Regions from separate parts of the Klebsiella variicola genome, predicted to be linked through region 4. Evidence: predicted binding sites of a transcription regulator. Region 4 holds the regulator's gene; each other region holds the start of a gene.

Region 1 (4,445 bases), 1.2 Mb from region 4:
GACGAAAGCGGAACAATTAATCAGGTAAATGAAGTAGTTCAATGGATTTTGTTGTCCTAGCACTGGGTAAAAAAGGGCGCTGCTCCTCTGCAGCGCCCGATTTTCCTGGGGTGAGGCTGCCTTGACGTTGGCAATAATGCCCGGTAAGGTGCCTTTCGTGCGCCAGAAGTGCATATACATATCATTCCGCTCAATGCGTAGCGCGGTCAGCGCGAACGCTCTCCTTTGCCGGACAGCATCACGGCTGTGGCGAGCGATGGCGAGCTGGCGGTTAGCCTCGCGCGATGCGGAAAAAGTATATAACGATTCATTGACTGTAGACCTGATTATCATGGACAAATTTGACGCTAATCGCCGCAGATTGCTGGCGTTGGGTGGTGCTGCGCTGGGTGCTGCCGCCATTCTCCCTGCGCCGGCATTTGCCACCCTCTCGACCCCCCGCCCGCGTATTTTGACGCTGAATAACCTGCATACCGGTGAATCGCTCAAGGCGGAGTTTTTCGATGGCAGAGGCTATATTCAGGATGAATTAGCAAGACTTAATCATTTTTTCCGTGATTACCGCGCGAATAAAATTAAGTCCATCGATCCAAATCTGTTCGATCATCTTTATCGGTTGCAGGGATTGCTTGGCACCAACAAACCTGTCCAGCTTATTTCTGGTTATCGTTCCCTCGATACCAATGATGAGCTTCGCGCACGAAGCCGTGGTGTGGCAAAACACAGCTATCACACCAAGGGGCAGGCAATGGATTTCCATATTGAAGGTATTTCGTTAAGCAATATTCGCAAAGCGGCGTTATCTATGCGCGCAGGTGGTGTAGGATATTACCCACGTAGTAACTTTGTGCATATTGATACCGGTCCCGTAAGGCACTGGTAACGAAAGGAGCGTCATGAACTATCGTATTATTCCGGTTACCGCGTTCGCGCAGAACTGTTCTCTCATCTGGTGCGAACAAACCCGCCTGGCGGCGCTGGTCGATCCTGGCGGCGATGCTGAACGTATCAAAGCGGTGGTGGCGGAGGCGGGCGTCACGCTGATGCAGATCCTGCTGACGCATGGCCATCTCGATCACGTCGGCGCCGCTGCGGAACTGGCGCAGCATTATGGCGTACCGGTTATTGGTCCGGAAAAAGAAGATGAGTTCTGGCTGGAAGGATTGCCGGCGCAAAGCCGGATGTTCGGCCTGGAGGATTGCCAGCCGCTGCGTCCGGATCGCTGGCTCAATGAAGGCGATGTGGTCAATGTAGGGAATGTGGCGCTGCAGGTACTGCACTGTCCGGGCCATACGCCGGGTCACGTGGTCTTCTTTGATGACGCTTCCCGATTGCTCATTTCCGGAGACGTGATTTTTAAAGGCGGGGTGGGGCGCAGCGATTTTCCACGCGGCGACCATGGACAGCTGATTGCGGCCATTAAGGATAAGCTGTTGCCGCTGGGCGATGACGTGACCTTTATTCCCGGCCATGGTCCGCTGTCGACGCTGGGTGAGGAACGCCGTAACAACCCGTTCCTGCAGGATGAGATGCCGGTCTGGTAACAGACATGACGCGAACACATAAAAAAGGCCGCATTTGCGGCCTTTTTCTTTTATCTCGCTTAGAGCACGCTGTCGCTTACAGTACTGCGACGATGGCTTCGCACAGCGGCGCCATATTGTCAGGCGTCATCCCGGCCACGTTGATACGTCCGGAAGCAACCGCATAGATGGCGAACTCTTCACGAAGGCGCAGCACCTGTTCTTTAGTCAGGCCGCTGAATGAGAACATGCCGTTCTGCTGGCTGATAAAGCTGAAGTCGCGGCTCGCGCCTTTCTCCTGCAGGGTGTTGACGAACAGCAGGCGCATACGCTGGATGCGCTGGCGCATATCGGTCAGCTCCTGCTCCCAGATCGCACGCAGCGCATCGTTGCTCAGAATGGTGGCGACCACGGAGGCGCCATGCGCAGGCGGGTTGGAGTAGTTGGCGCGGATCACCGATTTCATCTGACTGAATGCGCGGTCAACGGTCTCCTGATCGGCGGCGACCAGCGTGCAGGCGCCGACGCGCTCGTTGTACAGGCCAAAGTTTTTCGAGTAGGAGCTGGCGACCAGCAGCTCTTTGTGCAGCGCAGCAAAGGCGCGCAGACCTTCAGCATCTTCTTCCAGACCGCGGGCAAAGCCCTGGTAGGCGAAATCAAACAGCGGGAGCCAGCCTTTTTCCACTGACAGCTGAGCCAGCTGCTGCCACTGGTCGAGTGTCGGATCGATACCGGTCGGGTTGTGGCAGCAGCCGTGGAACAGCACCACGTCGCCGGCCTGGGCTTCGGTCAGGCTGGCCAGCAGACCCTCAAAGTCCAGCGCATGGTTAGCGGCGTCGTAGTAGGTATATTCGCGCACTTCCAGCCCGGCAGAGGTAAACACGCTCTTGTGGTTCGGCCAGCTTGGGTTGCTCACCCACACGCGTTTCACGTCGGTGTTTTTGGCGAGGAAGTCAGCCGCGACACGCAGAGCGCCAGTACCGCCAGGGGTCTGCGCAGTGCGGGCGCGTTTATCAGCGATAATCGCATTGCCTTTACCGAACAGCAGCTCCTGGGTGCAGCGACCAAATTCAGGAATACCATCGATGCCCAGATAGTTTTTAGTCGTTTCATTTTCCAGCAGGTACTGCTCTGCTTTCTTGACGCTGGTCAGAACGGGTGTTTTACCGGTTTCATCCTTGTAAACACCAATTCCGAGGTTAATTTTTTCAGGGCGGTCATCGGCACGAAACAGATCGGCCAGACCTAAAATCGGGTCGGCTGGGGCGGCGGTAATGTTCTCAAACATGACGAGGTTCCATTGTGATTACTGAAGGGAAATCCGCTATCAGGTTAACGGGAGAATAACGAATTGCCAACCGTTTGCGACAAAAAGCGAGAAGGTTTTCGAAAGATACGATCTTTGCCTCACGAATACAGAAAAGCAGGACCGAAGTCCTGCTTTGAAGGCATATCACGAAGGGGTGTACTGCAGATTAGAACTGGTAAACGATACCCACGGCCGCCTGGTCGTCGGTGGCTACGCCAGCCGCTTTGGTGTAATCGTTGTCGTCCAGCTGGTTGAATTTATACGCAGCGTAGACGTTCATGTTCTTGTTGAAGTAGTACCAGGTACCCACTTCGATGTATTTAACCAGATCCGCATCGCCGCCGGAGAAGCCAGCACGTGACTGCAGGTCTTTACCTTTGGTCTGCACGTAACCGATGGACGGACGCAGGCCGAAGTCGAACTGATACTGTACGACAGCTTCAAAGTTCTGGGTTTTGCCCGCGAAGTGGTTATCTTCTTCCGGAGTCATGTTGTAGGTCTGAGAGTACATGACCGCTGCATAGACGTTGTTGGCGTCATATTTTGCAGAGGTTGCCCAGGCTTCGGCTTTGTCGCCATTGCCGTCAGCTTTCTGATCGACGCTACGGTTGGAGCCGGAGTAGCCTGCAGACAGTGCGATACCGTTGTCGAACGCGTAGGTGGCTGCGGTGCTGAAGCCGTCGCCATTCTGCTTGCGAACCGCACGGTCGTGGTCGTTTTTACCCTGGTACTGCAGCGCGAAGCTCAGACCGTCAACCAGACCAAAGAAGTCAGAGTTACGGTAGGTTGCCACGCCGTTGGTACGGCCGGTCATGTAGTTGTCGGTGTAGTTCCAGCCGTCGCCGCCCCATTCAACCAGCATATCGGTTGCTGCTTCGACATCGTAGATCGCGCCGTAGTTACGGCCGTAGTCGAATGAACCGTATTCGCCCGCTTTCAGACCCGCGAACGCCAGACGGGTTTTCGTCGGCTGGGAACCTTCAACATTGGACGCATCCATGTTGTATTCCCACTGGCCGTAACCGGTCAGCTGATCGTTGATCTGAGTTTCGCCTTTCAGGCCGATACGGGCATAGGTGGTATCGTCGCTGCTGGTGTCGCCATTGGTGGTCCAGACGTGCTCGCCGACCATTTTCCCATAGAAGTCCAGTTTGTTGCCGTTTTTGTTATAGATTTCTGCAGCGTTGGCTGCACCGGCTACCAGCAGGGCAGGGATCACCACTGCCAGAATATTGCGCTTCATCATTATTTATTACCCTCATTAATATTTTTTATATGAACACGTGCCACTGCCGTCAATAAGTTCTGTCAATAAAAACTTACAGAACCATTGATGAGAGTTTGGTGTCTGAAGGCATCTTTCCATCCGCGACAACGTTTCGCTAGCCGGAAAATGCTACGAATATCTCATATGAGTAACAAAACGAAAAATCATGTAACTAAATGTGTATTCTGGGGGACTTTGTGAACTTAATCAAAATTCCGTTCCACCTGATGAGGTAAAACGTCATTGCTTATCTATCTATATGAATTATTTATGATTAATTTGGATAAGCGGCAATTCGTTCATTTTATGTGTTGAATTCGTCTTCTTTTTATTCAGCCTCTGTCTT
Region 2 (4,445 bases), 1.2 Mb from region 4:
GCCGCCGCGCGCTAAGCCGACGCCGGCCCACAGGTTGGGGCTGATCTCGAGCTGATCGCGTCGACCGTTGTGCAGCGCCGCCATTCGCTTTTGACCGACGGAGTCGGTTCTGGCGAAGGCCGCCTGGGCGCGGGCGATCGTTTCATCATCAAGGTGGGAGATAAGGCTGTCCGCCGCCTGCCAGGCTTCCTCGTTGGTTTCCCGCACGATCACGTGCAGACGGATGCCAAAACGCACCCGGCGCCCATGCCGGGCCGCTTTCTCCCGGACCTGAGCAATCTTCTCTGCCACCTGCTTCGGCGGTTCACCCCAGGTGAGATAGAGATCGACCTGCTCGGCGGCCAGATCCTGCGCGACGTCAGACGATCCGCCGAAATAGAGCGGTGGACGGGGCTGCTGGAGCGGCGGGAACAGCAGCTTAGCGTCGCGAACGCGCTGATGCTTGCCGTTAAAGGTGACGGTTTCTCCCTCCATCAGCTTGCGCCAGATGTGGGTAAATTCAGCTGAGGCCTCATAGCGCTCGGTGTGGTCGAGGAAGACGCCGTCGCCGGCCAGCTCGGCGGGATCGCTGCCGGTGACCAGATTGAACAGCGCCCGGCCGTTTGACAGTCGGTCCAGGGTCGCCGCCTGGCGGGCGGCTACCGTCGGCGACACCACGCTAGGCCTGAGGGCGACAAGAAATTTCAGCCGCTGCGTCACCGGGATCATCGAGGCCGCAACCAGCCAGGCATCTTCACATGAGCGTCCGGTCGGGATCAGCACGCCGGTGAACCCCAGCCGATCCGCCGTCTGCGCGATTTGCTGCAGATAGCCGTAATCGACCGGACGGGCGCCCTCTTCGGTGCCCAGATAACGACCATCACCATGGGTCGGTAAAAACCAGAACATATTCAGACTCATGATTTCGCTCCTTGTGCGGCAACGGGCTGCCAGATACGGGCCCGGATATCAACTTTTTTCGGCACCAGCTTGTTCTCATAGAACAGGTCGGCCGTCTGCTGCTGGCGAGCGGCGGTTTCGGCACTCACCGGGGTTACTGAGGTGGGGGGACGATGGTCCAGATAGCTGGCGATCACCGCTTCCGGTAATCCCATCGTTTTCGCCAGCAGCGTAATGCTTTGCGCGCGCTGGCTATGGGTCAGGGCATCGGCCTGAGTAAAGGTATCGAGTACGCCTTCAATGAAAGCGCCATTGCGTTCAGCGTAGGGGCGGGAAGCAAGATAGAACGATCCCGTCTGTTTCAGATCGGTTCCGTCAGTGAGTACCCGGGCGCCGCCCTGCAGCAGCGCGGCGGAGTAGTACGGATCCCAGATGGCCCAGGCGTCGACATTACCCTGCTGGAAGGCGGCGCGCGCATCGGCGGGGGCAAGGTAAACCGGCTGAATATCGCTAAATTTCAGGCCCGCCAGCTGCAGGGCGCGCAGCAGCAGATTGTGGGAGCTGGAACCTTTCTGGAAAGCGACCTTTTTCCCTTTTAATTCGGCAACGTTGTGAATAGGACTGCCTTGCGCCACCAGGATGACTTCCGCTTTGGGCTTGGGCGGCTCCGAACCGATATAGACCAGATCGGCGCCCGCCGCCTGAGCAAAGATAGGCGGAATGTCGCCAGTACTGCCGATGTCAATGCTGCCGACGTTCAGCGCCTCCAGCATCTGCGGACCGGCCGGGAATTCAATCCACGAGATATGGGTGCCCGGATAGCGCTGCTCCAGCAGCTGATGGCTCTTCGCCAGCACCATGCTGACGCTGCCTTTCTGATAACCAATGCGCAGGGCATCGGGCGCCGCCGGGGCGGCGTGGCCCAGCGCGGAGAACAACAGCAGTCCGCCGAGGGTCAGCGCGCGGAGAGGATTAAACATGTTCCACCCCACGCAGAGACGTTAACGACGGGGCGCGGCTGCTGGGACGATGCAGCGCCTGCCAGAAGGTCTCCAGTGACTCATCCAGGCGCCGCTGCAGGTTAGGGGTGAACTGCGGCTTATGCTGGTAATCCGTGACCTGGCTGTCATCGGCGAAGACGCCATGGAGGATCTCCTGGGCCTTCAGGGCATTCAGGACGGGTTTCAGAGCGTAGTCCACCGCCAGCATGTGGGCGATGGTGCCGCCAGTGGCCAGCGGTAGCACGATTTTGCCCTCCAGCGCGCGCTCAGGAAGCAGATCGAGCAGGGTTTTCAGGGCGCCGGAAAACGAGGCTTTATACACCGGCGTGGCGATAATCAGACCGTCGGCCCCGGCCAGTTGCTCATTGAGCGTTTGTAGCGCCGGGTTGTCAAAGCGAGCGTACAGGAGGTCTTCCGGGGCAAAGTTCTGCAGATGCCAGTGGCAGACTTCGATATCGGCGGCGGTGAGCGTCTCTCTGGCATATTCCAGCAGGGCGCTGGAACGGGAAGGGTAACGCGGGCTGCCCGCAAGCGTAATGACGCGCATCTCTCTCTCCTTATAACTAAATGTTTGCATTTATCTATAATTGATAACATTTGCAGTGAGTGTGACAGAGCACCATTATTTCCCTAAATGATTTATCCACCGTTAGATAGCCGAAAAGCGCATAACGGCGCGGGGAGAGGTAATCGTTTGCGCTGATGGGTGATTTTTTGTCGCAGGTCAATTCCCTTTCAGCTGCGGATCGCACATAATACGCCCCCGGTTTGCACACCGGGAATCCAGGAGAGTTCATGTACTACCCCTTCGTTCGTAAAGCCCTTTTTCAGCTCGATCCTGAGCGCGCTCATGAAGTTACCTTTCAACAATTACGCCGTGTCACCGGGACGCCGCTGGAAATGCTGGTTCGCCAGAAGGTACCGGCCAGGCCCGTTACCTGCATGGGGCTGACCTTTAAAAATCCGCTGGGTCTGGCGGCCGGGCTGGATAAAAATGGGGAATGCATTGACGCGCTGGGCGCGATGGGTTTTGGTTCGATTGAGATCGGCACCGTCACCCCGCGTCCGCAGCCGGGCAACGATAAACCGAGGATCTTCCGTCTGGTGGATGCCGAGGGGTTGATCAACCGCATGGGCTTTAATAACCATGGCGTTGATAACCTGGTTGAGAACGTGAAAAAGGCGCATTTTGACGGCGTGCTGGGCATCAATATCGGCAAAAATAAAGATACGCCGGTGGAGCACGGTAAAGATGATTACCTGATTTGTATGGAAAAAGTCTATCCTTACGCCGGGTATATCGCCATTAATATCTCCTCACCGAATACCCCGGGGCTGCGTACGCTGCAATACGGTGAAGCGCTCGATGATTTACTCTCCGGTATTAAAAATAAGCAGCTTGAGCTGCAGCAAAAGCATCAGAAATATGTTCCGGTCGCCGTGAAGATCGCGCCGGATCTTTTACCAGAGGAATTGATCCAGGTTGCCGATAGCCTCGTGCGTCATAATATTGATGGGGTAATTGCAACCAATACCACCCTCGATCGTTCTCTGGTTCAGGGAATGAAACATTGTGATGAGACCGGTGGGCTTAGCGGTCGTCCATTACAATTAAAGAGCACTGAAATTATCCGTATGCTCTCCGCTGAGCTGAATGGTCGTTTGCCTATCATCGGCGTGGGCGGTATTGATTCGGTGATTGCTGCGCGAGAAAAGATAGCCGCCGGAGCATCGTTGGTGCAGATCTATTCCGGATTTATTTTTAAAGGTCCGCCGCTGATTAAAGAAATTGTTACCCACATCTAATCTTTTCCTCCGCTGAAACCCACCCAGGGCTTTATTTCCGGCCCTGGTTGTTTTATATTCCCTCACTGTTGCTTATTTAAACATTTTAGACTTTTCTTAATTTTAGAAAATATTCTGCGGCAAGTCGCAACAACTTTGCAGAGGCGTATGAAAGGGGACAGGGGGAAAAATGCGCATTAAACCTGACGATAACTGGCGTTGGTATTACGATGAAGAGCACGACCGTATGATGCTCGATTTGGCCAATGGCATGTTATTTCGCTCGCGCTTCGCCCGGCGAATGCTGACCCCGGATGCCTTTGCGCCGTCGGGATTCTGCGTCGATGACGCCGCGCTCTATTTCTCCTTTGAAGAAAAATGTCGCGATCTCGAACTGTCGAAAGAACAGCGAGCGGAATTAGTCCTCAATGCGTTAACCGCGATCCGTTTTCTCAAACCGCAGATGCCGAAAAGCTGGCACTTTATCGCTCATCCCCACCAGTGGCAGCCGAGCGGCGGCGACGCCGCCTGCGTCTGGCTGAGCGATACCGGGGAGCAGGTGAATTTGCTGGTGGTGGAGCCGGGAGATAACGCCGCGCTTTGTCTGCTGGCCCAGCCGGGTCTCACCCTTGCCGGGCGCGTGATGCAGTTAGGCGACGTTATTAAAATCATGAACGACAGGCTGCAGCCGGCGCAGAGCGCGGTCAGCTACAGCCTGGGACAGGCGGTTTAAGGCGCCAGGCGCAGCGCCGTTTTCGGTACGCAGCTGCAGGCGAGAAT
Region 3 (4,445 bases), 1.0 Mb from region 4:
CGGCACGCCGTGGGCGCCGGCAGTCATCACATCCGCCACGCTGATCCCCTTGCCGCCCTCCTGCCAGCCGCCCTCTAACTGATGCGCGGCGACCGCGCCGCCCCACAGAAAATCTGCTTTAAATCCGGACATAGTCTCTCCCTAATGTCGATCGTCGCCAGGCGAACGATAGTGCTGATTGAAATGGTAAACCGCGCCAATCAGGCCGGCATCGTTGCCGTGACTGACGGTATCGAGATAGTCGGCAATGCCAAACCAGGCCAGATGCTGGCGCAGCAGCGCCAGAAATCCTGGACGTTCCACAATGCCGCCGCCGATAAAAATGGTCTGCGGATCGAAGATATTAACGAGGTTATAAAGGCCATGGCCCAGGCCATTGAAGAACTCGGCGACCAGACGCTGGCAAACCGGGTCGCCGGCGTCATAGCGGTCAAAAATCATTTCGCCTGTCACGCTCTCCAGCGGCGCAGCGATATGTTCCGCATAGCGATGGCGCAGCACTCTGAGGGTGCAGTTCTCATTCATCGAATAGCGACGAGGATCGCGTCCGCCGGGACGGTCGGTGAGCATGTAGCCGAACTCACCGGCGCGAAAACGCGCCCCGTGAACCAACTGATGATGGCAATAAATCGCCCCACCAATGCCGGTGCCAATGGTGAGTACCAGAAAATTGGCCATTTCCGCCGCTTTGCCCTGCCAGCGCTCGGCCAGCAGCACACAGTTGGCATCATTTTCAACTGAGACCGGCAGTCCGGTCCGGGCTTCAAGCCATGCTTTCATGGCGAAGTTATCAAATCGACGAATAGCGCCGCCCATGGTGATAAAGCCGCTGTGCGGCTCAACATAGCCTGGCGCGCTGATGGCTACCCCTTCACACGACGGGTGGGCCGCCAGCCATGACAGCATTACCTGTAAGATATGATCGCCATCGCTGTCATTGATCGACTGCTTCGCGCTTTCCAGTAGCCTGCCATCGCGGGTCATCACGCCCATCTTTAATGCGGTGCCACCGATATCAAATGCCGCAATTTTCATTCATCCCTCTCCTGACCAGCGTCAATCACTGGCAAAATGCGTGGCAAACCAACACAGAAACCGGTTTCAGTTTTATGATGAGGATTCCTTTACGCTGAGGCAAGCACAAGACTGTACCCGGTTTCATTTTCGTGAGCAGTATCAAATTTGACCATCCATCCGCTGTTTCACGCCGACTGTAAAGCAGGCTCGCAAACGTTTGCTTTCCCTGTTAGAATTGCGCCGATTTTTCTTGCTTACCGCAAACGCGTGGAGACTTCGCAGTGACCGACAAAACCTCTCTCAGCTATAAAGATGCCGGCGTGGATATTGATGCAGGCAACGCTCTCGTCGACCGTATTAAGGGCGTGGTGAAGAAAACCCGTCGCCCGGAAGTGATGGGGGGACTGGGCGGATTCGGCGCGCTGTGCGCACTGCCGCAGAAATACCGCGAGCCGGTACTGGTCTCCGGCACCGACGGCGTCGGTACCAAGCTGCGTCTGGCAATGGATCTGAAGCGTCACGACACCATCGGCATCGACCTGGTCGCCATGTGCGTGAACGACCTGGTGGTTCAGGGTGCTGAGCCGCTGTTTTTCCTGGATTATTACGCGACCGGTAAACTGGACGTCGATACCGCGGCCAGCGTCATTAACGGCATCGCCGAAGGCTGCCTGCAGTCCGGTTGCGCGCTGGTGGGCGGTGAAACCGCAGAAATGCCGGGGATGTATCACGGTGAAGATTACGACGTAGCGGGTTTCTGCGTCGGGGTGGTGGAAAAATCAGAAATCATCGACGGCAGCAAAGTGGCCGACGGCGACGTGCTGGTGGCGCTGGCGTCCAGCGGCCCGCACTCTAACGGCTATTCACTGGTGCGTAAGATCATTGAGGTTAGCGGCGTTGACCCGCAGACCACCAACCTTGACGGCAAACCGCTGGCCGACCATCTGCTGGCGCCAACCCGCATCTATGTGAAATCGGTGCTCGATCTGATCGCCAGCGTTGACGTCCACGCTATCGCCCACCTGACCGGCGGCGGTTTCTGGGAAAATATTCCGCGCGTGCTGCCGGATAACACCCAGGCGATCATTGATGAGTCCTCCTGGCAGTGGCCGTCCGTCTTCAACTGGCTGCAAACCGCCGGTAACGTCAGCCAGCATGAAATGTACCGTACCTTTAACTGCGGCGTGGGGATGGTTATCGCCCTGCCGGCTGCAGAAGCAGACAAGGCCATTGCCCTGCTGAACGAGAAAGGTGAAAACGCGTGGAAAATCGGGTATATCAAAGCTTCCGATTCCGAACAGCGTGTGGTCATTGCATGAAAAACATCGTGGTGCTGATTTCCGGTAGCGGCAGCAATTTGCAGGCGATCATCGACGCCTGCGGCCGGAAACAGATAAACGGCACCCTGCGGGCGGTATTCAGTAACAAGGCTGATGCGTTCGGCCTTGAACGCGCGCGCGCGGCCGGCATCCCGGCCCACGCGCTGGCGCAAAGTCAGTTTGCTGACCGGGAAGCATTCGATCGTCAGCTGATGCATGAAATCGACGCCTACGCCCCGGATTTGGTAGTGCTGGCGGGCTATATGCGTATCCTGAGCCCGGCGTTCGTCAGCCATTATCAGGGACGTCTGCTGAACATCCATCCTTCGTTACTGCCGAAGTATCCTGGCCTGCATACTCATCGTCAGGTGCTGGAAAACGGTGATGAGGAACATGGGACCTCGGTGCACTTCGTCACTGATGAGCTGGACGGCGGTCCGGTTATCCTGCAAGCCAAGGTGCCGGTCTTCGCTGGCGACAGCGAAGATGAGGTGACGGCGCGGGTTCAGGCCCAGGAACATGCCATTTATCCGCTGGTCATCAGCTGGTTCGTCGATGGGCGTCTGCGCATGGCAGGCAACCACGCCTGGCTGGATGAACGACAACTTCCGCCCCAGGGCTATGCCGCTGAAGAATGAACAACAGCCCCGCCTTTTCCTGTCGCGGGGCTTTTTTTTAATTAAAATTGTTTATTAATCAATCATCTCACAGAAATATTTCTTCTTACTGTCATATTGTTGTGACACAGTAAATCGCTATGCAGAAAAATTCGTCATAATAGTCTACGTCCTGTGAGTAAAACGGAGTGTGAGCGGTAATGGGCCAGGAAAAGCTATACATCGAAAAAGAACTCAGCTGGTTGTCTTTTAACGAACGCGTGCTGCAGGAAGCGGCGGACAAAAGTAACCCGCTGATTGAGCGCATGCGCTTCTTAGGGATCTACTCCAACAACCTTGATGAGTTTTACAAAGTGCGCTTCGCTGAGCTTAAGCGCCGGATTATTATCAGTGAAGAACAAGGCAGTACCGCCCATTCTCGCCACCTGTTAGGCAAAATCCAGGCCCGCGTTCTGAAGGCCGATCAGGAATTCGATAGTCTGTATAACGAACTGCTGCTGGAGATGGCGCGCAACCAGATCTTCCTCATCAACGAGCGCCAGCTGTCCGTCAATCAGCAGGCCTGGCTGCGCAACTACTTCAAACAGTATTTGCGTCAGCATATCTCGCCGATCCTGATTAACCGCGAAACGGACCTCGTGCAGTTCCTGAAAGATGATTACACCTATCTGGCGGTAGAGATTATCCGCGGGGAAAACATCAACTATGCCCTGCTGGAAATTCCGTCAGACAAAGTGCCGCGCTTCGTAAATCTGCCGCCGGAGGCGCCGCGCCGCCGTAAGCCAATGATCCTCTTGGATAACATCCTGCGTTACTGCCTGGATGATATCTTTAAAGGCTTCTTTGATTACGATGCGCTGAACGCCTACTCGATGAAAATGACCCGTGACGCCGAGTACGATCTGGTGCATGAGATGGAGTCGAGCCTGATGGAGCTGATGTCTTCCAGCCTCAAGCAGCGCCTGACCGCCGAGCCGGTTCGCTTCGTCTACCAGCGCGATATGCCGGACGCGATGGTCGAAATGCTGCGCGATAAGCTCTCCATCTCCAATTACGACTCGATGCTGCCGGGCGGCCGCTACCACAACTTTAAAGACTTTATCGGCTTCCCGAATGTGGGTAAGGCTAATCTGGTCAATAAGCCTATGCCGCGCCTGCGTCATCTGTGGTTTGATAAATTCCGCAACGGCTTCGACGCCATCCGCGAACGCGACGTCCTGCTCTACTATCCCTATCACACTTTTGAGCATGTGCTGGAGCTGCTGCGTCAGGCCTCGTTCGACCCCAGCGTACTGGCGATCAAAATCAACATCTACCGTGTAGCCAAAGATTCGCGCATCATTGACGCGATGATCCACGCCGCCCATAACGGTAAAAAAGTCACCGTGGTGGTGGAGCTGCAGGCACGCTTCGATGAAGAGGCTAACATTCACTGGGCGAAACGCCTGACGGAAGCGGGGGTCCACGTGATCTTCTCCGCGCCGGGTCTGAA
Region 4 (4,445 bases):
GCACAATCCCAGCTGCAGCGTATTCTGCAGCGCCGCCGCGCGGCCCGTTGCCTGAGGGAAGGGCTTCAGCGCCTGGGCGACCACAATGGGATAGATCCCGCCGTTGACCACCGCCATCATGCAGAACGGGATCATTAACGCCACCAGCGAGGCATGCGTTTGCAGGCCGACCAGCCAGGTGGCGGCAACGCTGACGGCGAAGACCACCAGCAGCCACGGCAGCATCTGTTGTCCTGACCATTTTTGTAGCAGTGCGCGACAACCATAGCCGCCCACCAGAAAGGCGATGGTCTGTGGGATATAGCTCAGGCCGATAGCGGTTGGGCCATAGCCCATTTCGTGCAGGATAAAAGGTGAACCGGTAAGCCAGGCGAAGAAGCTGGCGGAGCAGGCGGCGTAGATCAGGACGTTGCCGCTGTATTCCCGGGAGCGCAGCAGCGCGAGAAAGGTGATCTTCTGCTGTGTCACTGCTACCGACTTTGCGGCTGCCTTCAGGCGCAGGGCAGGCAGCATCAGCAGCAGAGTAATGGCAAACAGGGTGGCGAAGATGGCTTGCCACTCGAAGTGCACCAGTAGCCAGCTACCCAGCAGCGGGGCCAGCGCTGGCGACAGTCCTACCAGCGGCATAATGGTGGCGAAGATGCGGTTCGTGCGCTGGGCAGGATAGTAATCGGTGACCATCGCCTGCCAGGTAACGGCCGCGGCACAGACGCCAATCGCCTGCAAAAAGCGCAGCGCCAGCATCAGGGTAGCGTTGTGCACCCACAGCATCCCCAGACAGCCGGCCGCGAAAATTGCCAGGCCGCTCAACAGCACCGGTTTGCGCCCATAGCGGTCCGACAGCGGCCCCCAGAACAGCTGCCCCAGCGCGAAGCCGGCGAGGAACAGGCTCAGGCTGGCGCTGATGGAGGCAGCGGAGGTATTGAGATCCTGCTGCATGGCGGCAAACGCCGGCAGGTACATATCGGTGGCCAGAAAGCCCAGCACGCTCAGGCCGGCCAGCCAGACTAAAAATCCTTTCCCAGGTTGTGACATAACGTTCTCATTTTTGGAGTACAGGTACGATGCCGCAGAGTGTAGGGAGTGCATTGTGGCTTGTGAAACGCTAATATTTGTCACATGCATTCAAAAATTTTGCAGGCAGAAAATGTGGTCTGAATACTCTCTGGAAGTGGTTGATGCCGTGGCCCGCAACGGCAGCTTCAGCGCGGCCGCGCAGGAGCTGCACCGGGTGCCCTCCGCCATCAGCTATACCGTGCGTCAGCTTGAAGAGTGGCTGGCCGTTCCCTTGTTTGAGCGCCGCCATCGTGATGTGGAGCTGACGCCCGCAGGGGTCTGGTTCTTACAGGAAGGGCGCTCTGTTATCAAAAAAATGCAGATCACCCGCCAGCAGTGCCAGCAAATCGCCAACGGCTGGCGCGGGCAGCTGTCGATCGCGGTGGATGATATTGTGAAACCGGCGCGGATGCGCCAGATGATCGTCGATTTCTATCGCCATTTTCCCGACGTCGAGCTCATCGTTTTCCAGGAAGTGTTCAACGGCGTATGGGATGCGCTGGCCGACGGCCGTGTAGAACTGGCGATTGGCGCAACGCGATCTATTCCGGTCGGGGGCCGCTATGCGTTTCGCGATATGGGGATGCTGAGCTGGGACTGCGTGGTGGCGAGCGATCACCCGCTGGCGAAGATGGAGGGACCCCTGAGCGATGATGTCCTGCGTAACTGGCCGTCGCTGGTGCGGGAGGATACGTCACGTTCACTGCCCAAACGAACAACCTGGCTGCTGGATAACCAGAAGAGGGTGGTGGTCCCCGACTGGGAATCGTCGGCCACCTGTCTGTCGGCGGGCCTCTGCGTCGGCATGGTGCCGAGCCATTTCGCCCGACCATGGGTAGATCGCGGCGTGTGGACCGCGCTGGCGCTGGAGAATCCGTTCCCGGATGCCGCCTGCTGTCTGACCTGGCAGCAGAGTGATGCCTCACCGGCGCTGAACTGGATGCTCGACTATCTGGGGGACAGCGACACGCTGAATCGGGAATGGCTGCGGGCGCCGGAGTGATCCGCGCCCGCCAGATGCCTTACCGACGATAATCGACAAACGGGCCATCCGCCACGGAGCGGCGTTCGACCAGACGAGGATGAACTTCGATAGACTGCGACTCTTCACGCTTATTAACGATACGATCCAACAGCATGTTAAATGCGGCTTCGCCCAGGGAATCTTTCGGCTGATGAATAGTGGTTAACGCCGGGCTGAAATAGCGGGCGTTACGCACATTATCATAACCGATCAGCGAAATGTCCTGCGGCACCCGCAGCCCCATTTCATCCGCCGCGCAGATAGCGCCCATCGCCATGATATCGCCGCCGCAGAACACCGCCGTCGGACGGTGCTGCTGGCTTAAGATCTGCTGCATAGCGCGGTAGCCGGACTCCGGCTCGAAGTCGCCCTGCACAATCCAGTTTTCCGGCACGCTGATATGCGCCTCTTTCATTGCCTGCATAAAGCCGGCCAGGCGGCCTGCGCCGGTGTTGCGCTCCAGCGGACCCGGGATCACGCCGATTTCACGATGGCCACGTTCAATCAGGTAGCGTCCGGCGATATAGCCGCCCTGGAAGGCGTTATCGATCACCGCATCGGTGAAGTCGGCTTTTGCTTCGCCCCAGTCCATCACCACCATCGGGATATGGCGATACTCTTCCAGCATGCTCAATACCGAATCCGGATATTCGGAACACATCACCAGCAGACCGTCGACACGCTTCTGCGCCATCATCGACAAATAGGCGCGCTGTTTTTCCGGATCGTTCCATGCGTTGCCGAGGATCAGGGTGTAGCCCTTCTGGAAGCAGCTCTTTTCAACAGACTCAATAATTTCAGCAAAATAGGCGGCTTCGCTACTGGTCGCCAGCAGACCAATCGATTTTGTATGATTGACTTTCAGGCTGCGGGCCACGGCGCTCGGCGAGTAGTGCAGCTCTTTGATCGCCGCCCACACCGCATTGCGCGTCTCTTCGGCAACGAAACGGGTTTTGTTAATTACATGTGATACAGTTGTAGTGGAAACGTTTGCGCGCTTCGCTACATCTTTAATAGTTGCCATTACATCTCACTCCATGCCTTGACCTGATCGCCTGATCATCGATACGTAAACGTTTGCCTACACACACCCTGAATACAATTTTCAACATTGCATCACGTCGGGAAAACGACACAGAACGACAGGAAGGGGTCAATGGCCGATACGCTTTTAAATTAGCGTGGGATTTTGTCCGATCTTGGGGCAAAGTGGAAGAGCAAAAATGTGCATCGCCCTAAATCCCGGAAGATTTTTGCGATTTTTTGTGCAAAAATGAGCAAGCTCACTTTTGGTGTGGGGATAACAAGAGGGAAAAATGATGGATACCAATTTAAAGTTTTCGCTGATCACCACGGTTATTGCCCTCGGCGTGATCGTTGCTTTCAGCCTGACCGCCATACTGCACTAATGTTCCAGTGAGGGAGGAGCGCGGCCTCCTCCCCGTATCCCGCCATTATTATCAATTCTGCAAAAATCTTTTGTCATTTCGTTCACTTTTGTTTTTTTGTGATTGATGTCATGCTTTTGACTTCTGATGTTACGCCGTCCTCTCTGACGGTCTGATGGAGTCATTGAATGAAAATCAACTTTCCTTTACTTGCGCTGGCGATCGGCGCCTTTGGCATCGGTACCACCGAGTTCTCCCCAATGGGATTGCTGCCGGTGATTGCGAAAGGTGTGGACGTCTCAATCCCAGTGGCGGGAATGCTGATCAGTGCGTATGCCATCGGCGTCATGGTCGGCGCGCCGTTGATGACCCTGCTGTTGTCACATCGCGCGCGGCGCAATGCGCTGATTTTTCTGATGGGGATCTTCACCGTCGGCAACCTGTTGTCATCCATTGCGCCGGATTACACCACCTTGCTGCTGTCGCGCATTATTACCAGCCTCAACCACGGTGCTTTCTTTGGCCTGGGGTCAGTGGTCGCAGCCAGCGTCGTGCCAAAGCATAAGCAGGCCAGCGCGGTAGCCACGATGTTTATGGGGCTCACCATCGCCAACATCGGCGGTGTACCGGCGGCCACCTGGCTTGGCGAAACCATCGGCTGGCGGATGTCCTTCCTGGCCACCGCGGGGTTAGGCCTGCTGGCGATGGTCAGTCTGTGGTTCTCTCTGCCGAAGGGCAGCGCCGGTGAGCGCCCGGATGTCAAAAAAGAGCTTTCAGTCCTGCTACGCCCGCAGGTACTCTCCGCCTTGCTGACTACCGTGCTCGGTGCCGGGGCAATGTTTACGCTGTATACCTATATCTCGCCAGTGCTCAATACGCTGACCCACGCTTCATCGCTGTTTATTACCGCGATGCTGGTGCTGATTGGCGTTGGTTTTTCGCTGGGCAACTATCTGGGCGGCAAATTCGCCGACCGG

What was found. Region 4 encodes PurR, which represses purine synthesis genes. Its sites were predicted from a motif close to CANGCAAACGTTTGCNTG; they were not measured.
Region 1: the regulator PurR is predicted to act here: its motif matches at 2,875-2,892, upstream of SP68_RS17065 (amino acid aminotransferase).
Region 2: the regulator PurR is predicted to act here: its motif matches at 2,564-2,581, upstream of pyrD (quinone-dependent dihydroorotate dehydrogenase).
Region 3: the regulator PurR is predicted to act here: its motif matches at 1,224-1,241, upstream of purM (phosphoribosylformylglycinamidine cyclo-ligase).

What each region holds. Positions count from the first base shown of each region.
Region 1 is NZ_CP010523.2:3,627,069-3,631,513, reverse strand. Features, by position in the region: gene ldtD (L,D-transpeptidase) at 1-28, shown strand, start outside; gene mepK (peptidoglycan L,D-endopeptidase MepK) at 332-883, shown strand; gene SP68_RS17070 (MBL fold metallo-hydrolase) at 897-1,544, shown strand; gene SP68_RS17065 (amino acid aminotransferase) at 1,621-2,811, opposite strand; gene ompK35 (porin OmpK35) at 2,999-4,078, opposite strand.
Region 2 is NZ_CP010523.2:3,614,775-3,619,219, reverse strand. Features, by position in the region: gene ssuD (FMNH2-dependent alkanesulfonate monooxygenase) at 1-900, opposite strand, end outside; gene SP68_RS17025 (sulfonate ABC transporter substrate-binding protein) at 897-1,859, opposite strand; gene ssuE (NADPH-dependent FMN reductase) at 1,852-2,427, opposite strand; gene pyrD (quinone-dependent dihydroorotate dehydrogenase) at 2,676-3,686, shown strand; gene zapC (cell division protein ZapC) at 3,856-4,398, shown strand; gene SP68_RS17005 (YcbX family protein) at 4,395-4,445, opposite strand, start outside.
Region 3 is NZ_CP010523.2:1,361,579-1,366,023, reverse strand. Features, by position in the region: gene SP68_RS06525 (6-phospho-beta-glucosidase) at 1-132, opposite strand, end outside; gene bglK (beta-glucoside kinase BglK) at 142-1,035, opposite strand; gene purM (phosphoribosylformylglycinamidine cyclo-ligase) at 1,299-2,336, shown strand; gene purN (phosphoribosylglycinamide formyltransferase) at 2,333-2,974, shown strand; gene ppk1 (polyphosphate kinase 1) at 3,154-4,445, shown strand, end outside.
Region 4 is NZ_CP010523.2:2,388,289-2,392,733, forward strand. Features, by position in the region: gene punC (purine nucleoside transporter PunC) at 1-1,035, opposite strand, end outside; gene punR (DNA-binding transcriptional activator PunR) at 1,148-2,059, shown strand; gene purR (HTH-type transcriptional repressor PurR) at 2,079-3,104, opposite strand; gene cydH (cytochrome bd-I oxidase subunit CydH) at 3,397-3,489, shown strand; gene SP68_RS11225 (MFS transporter) at 3,657-4,445, shown strand, end outside.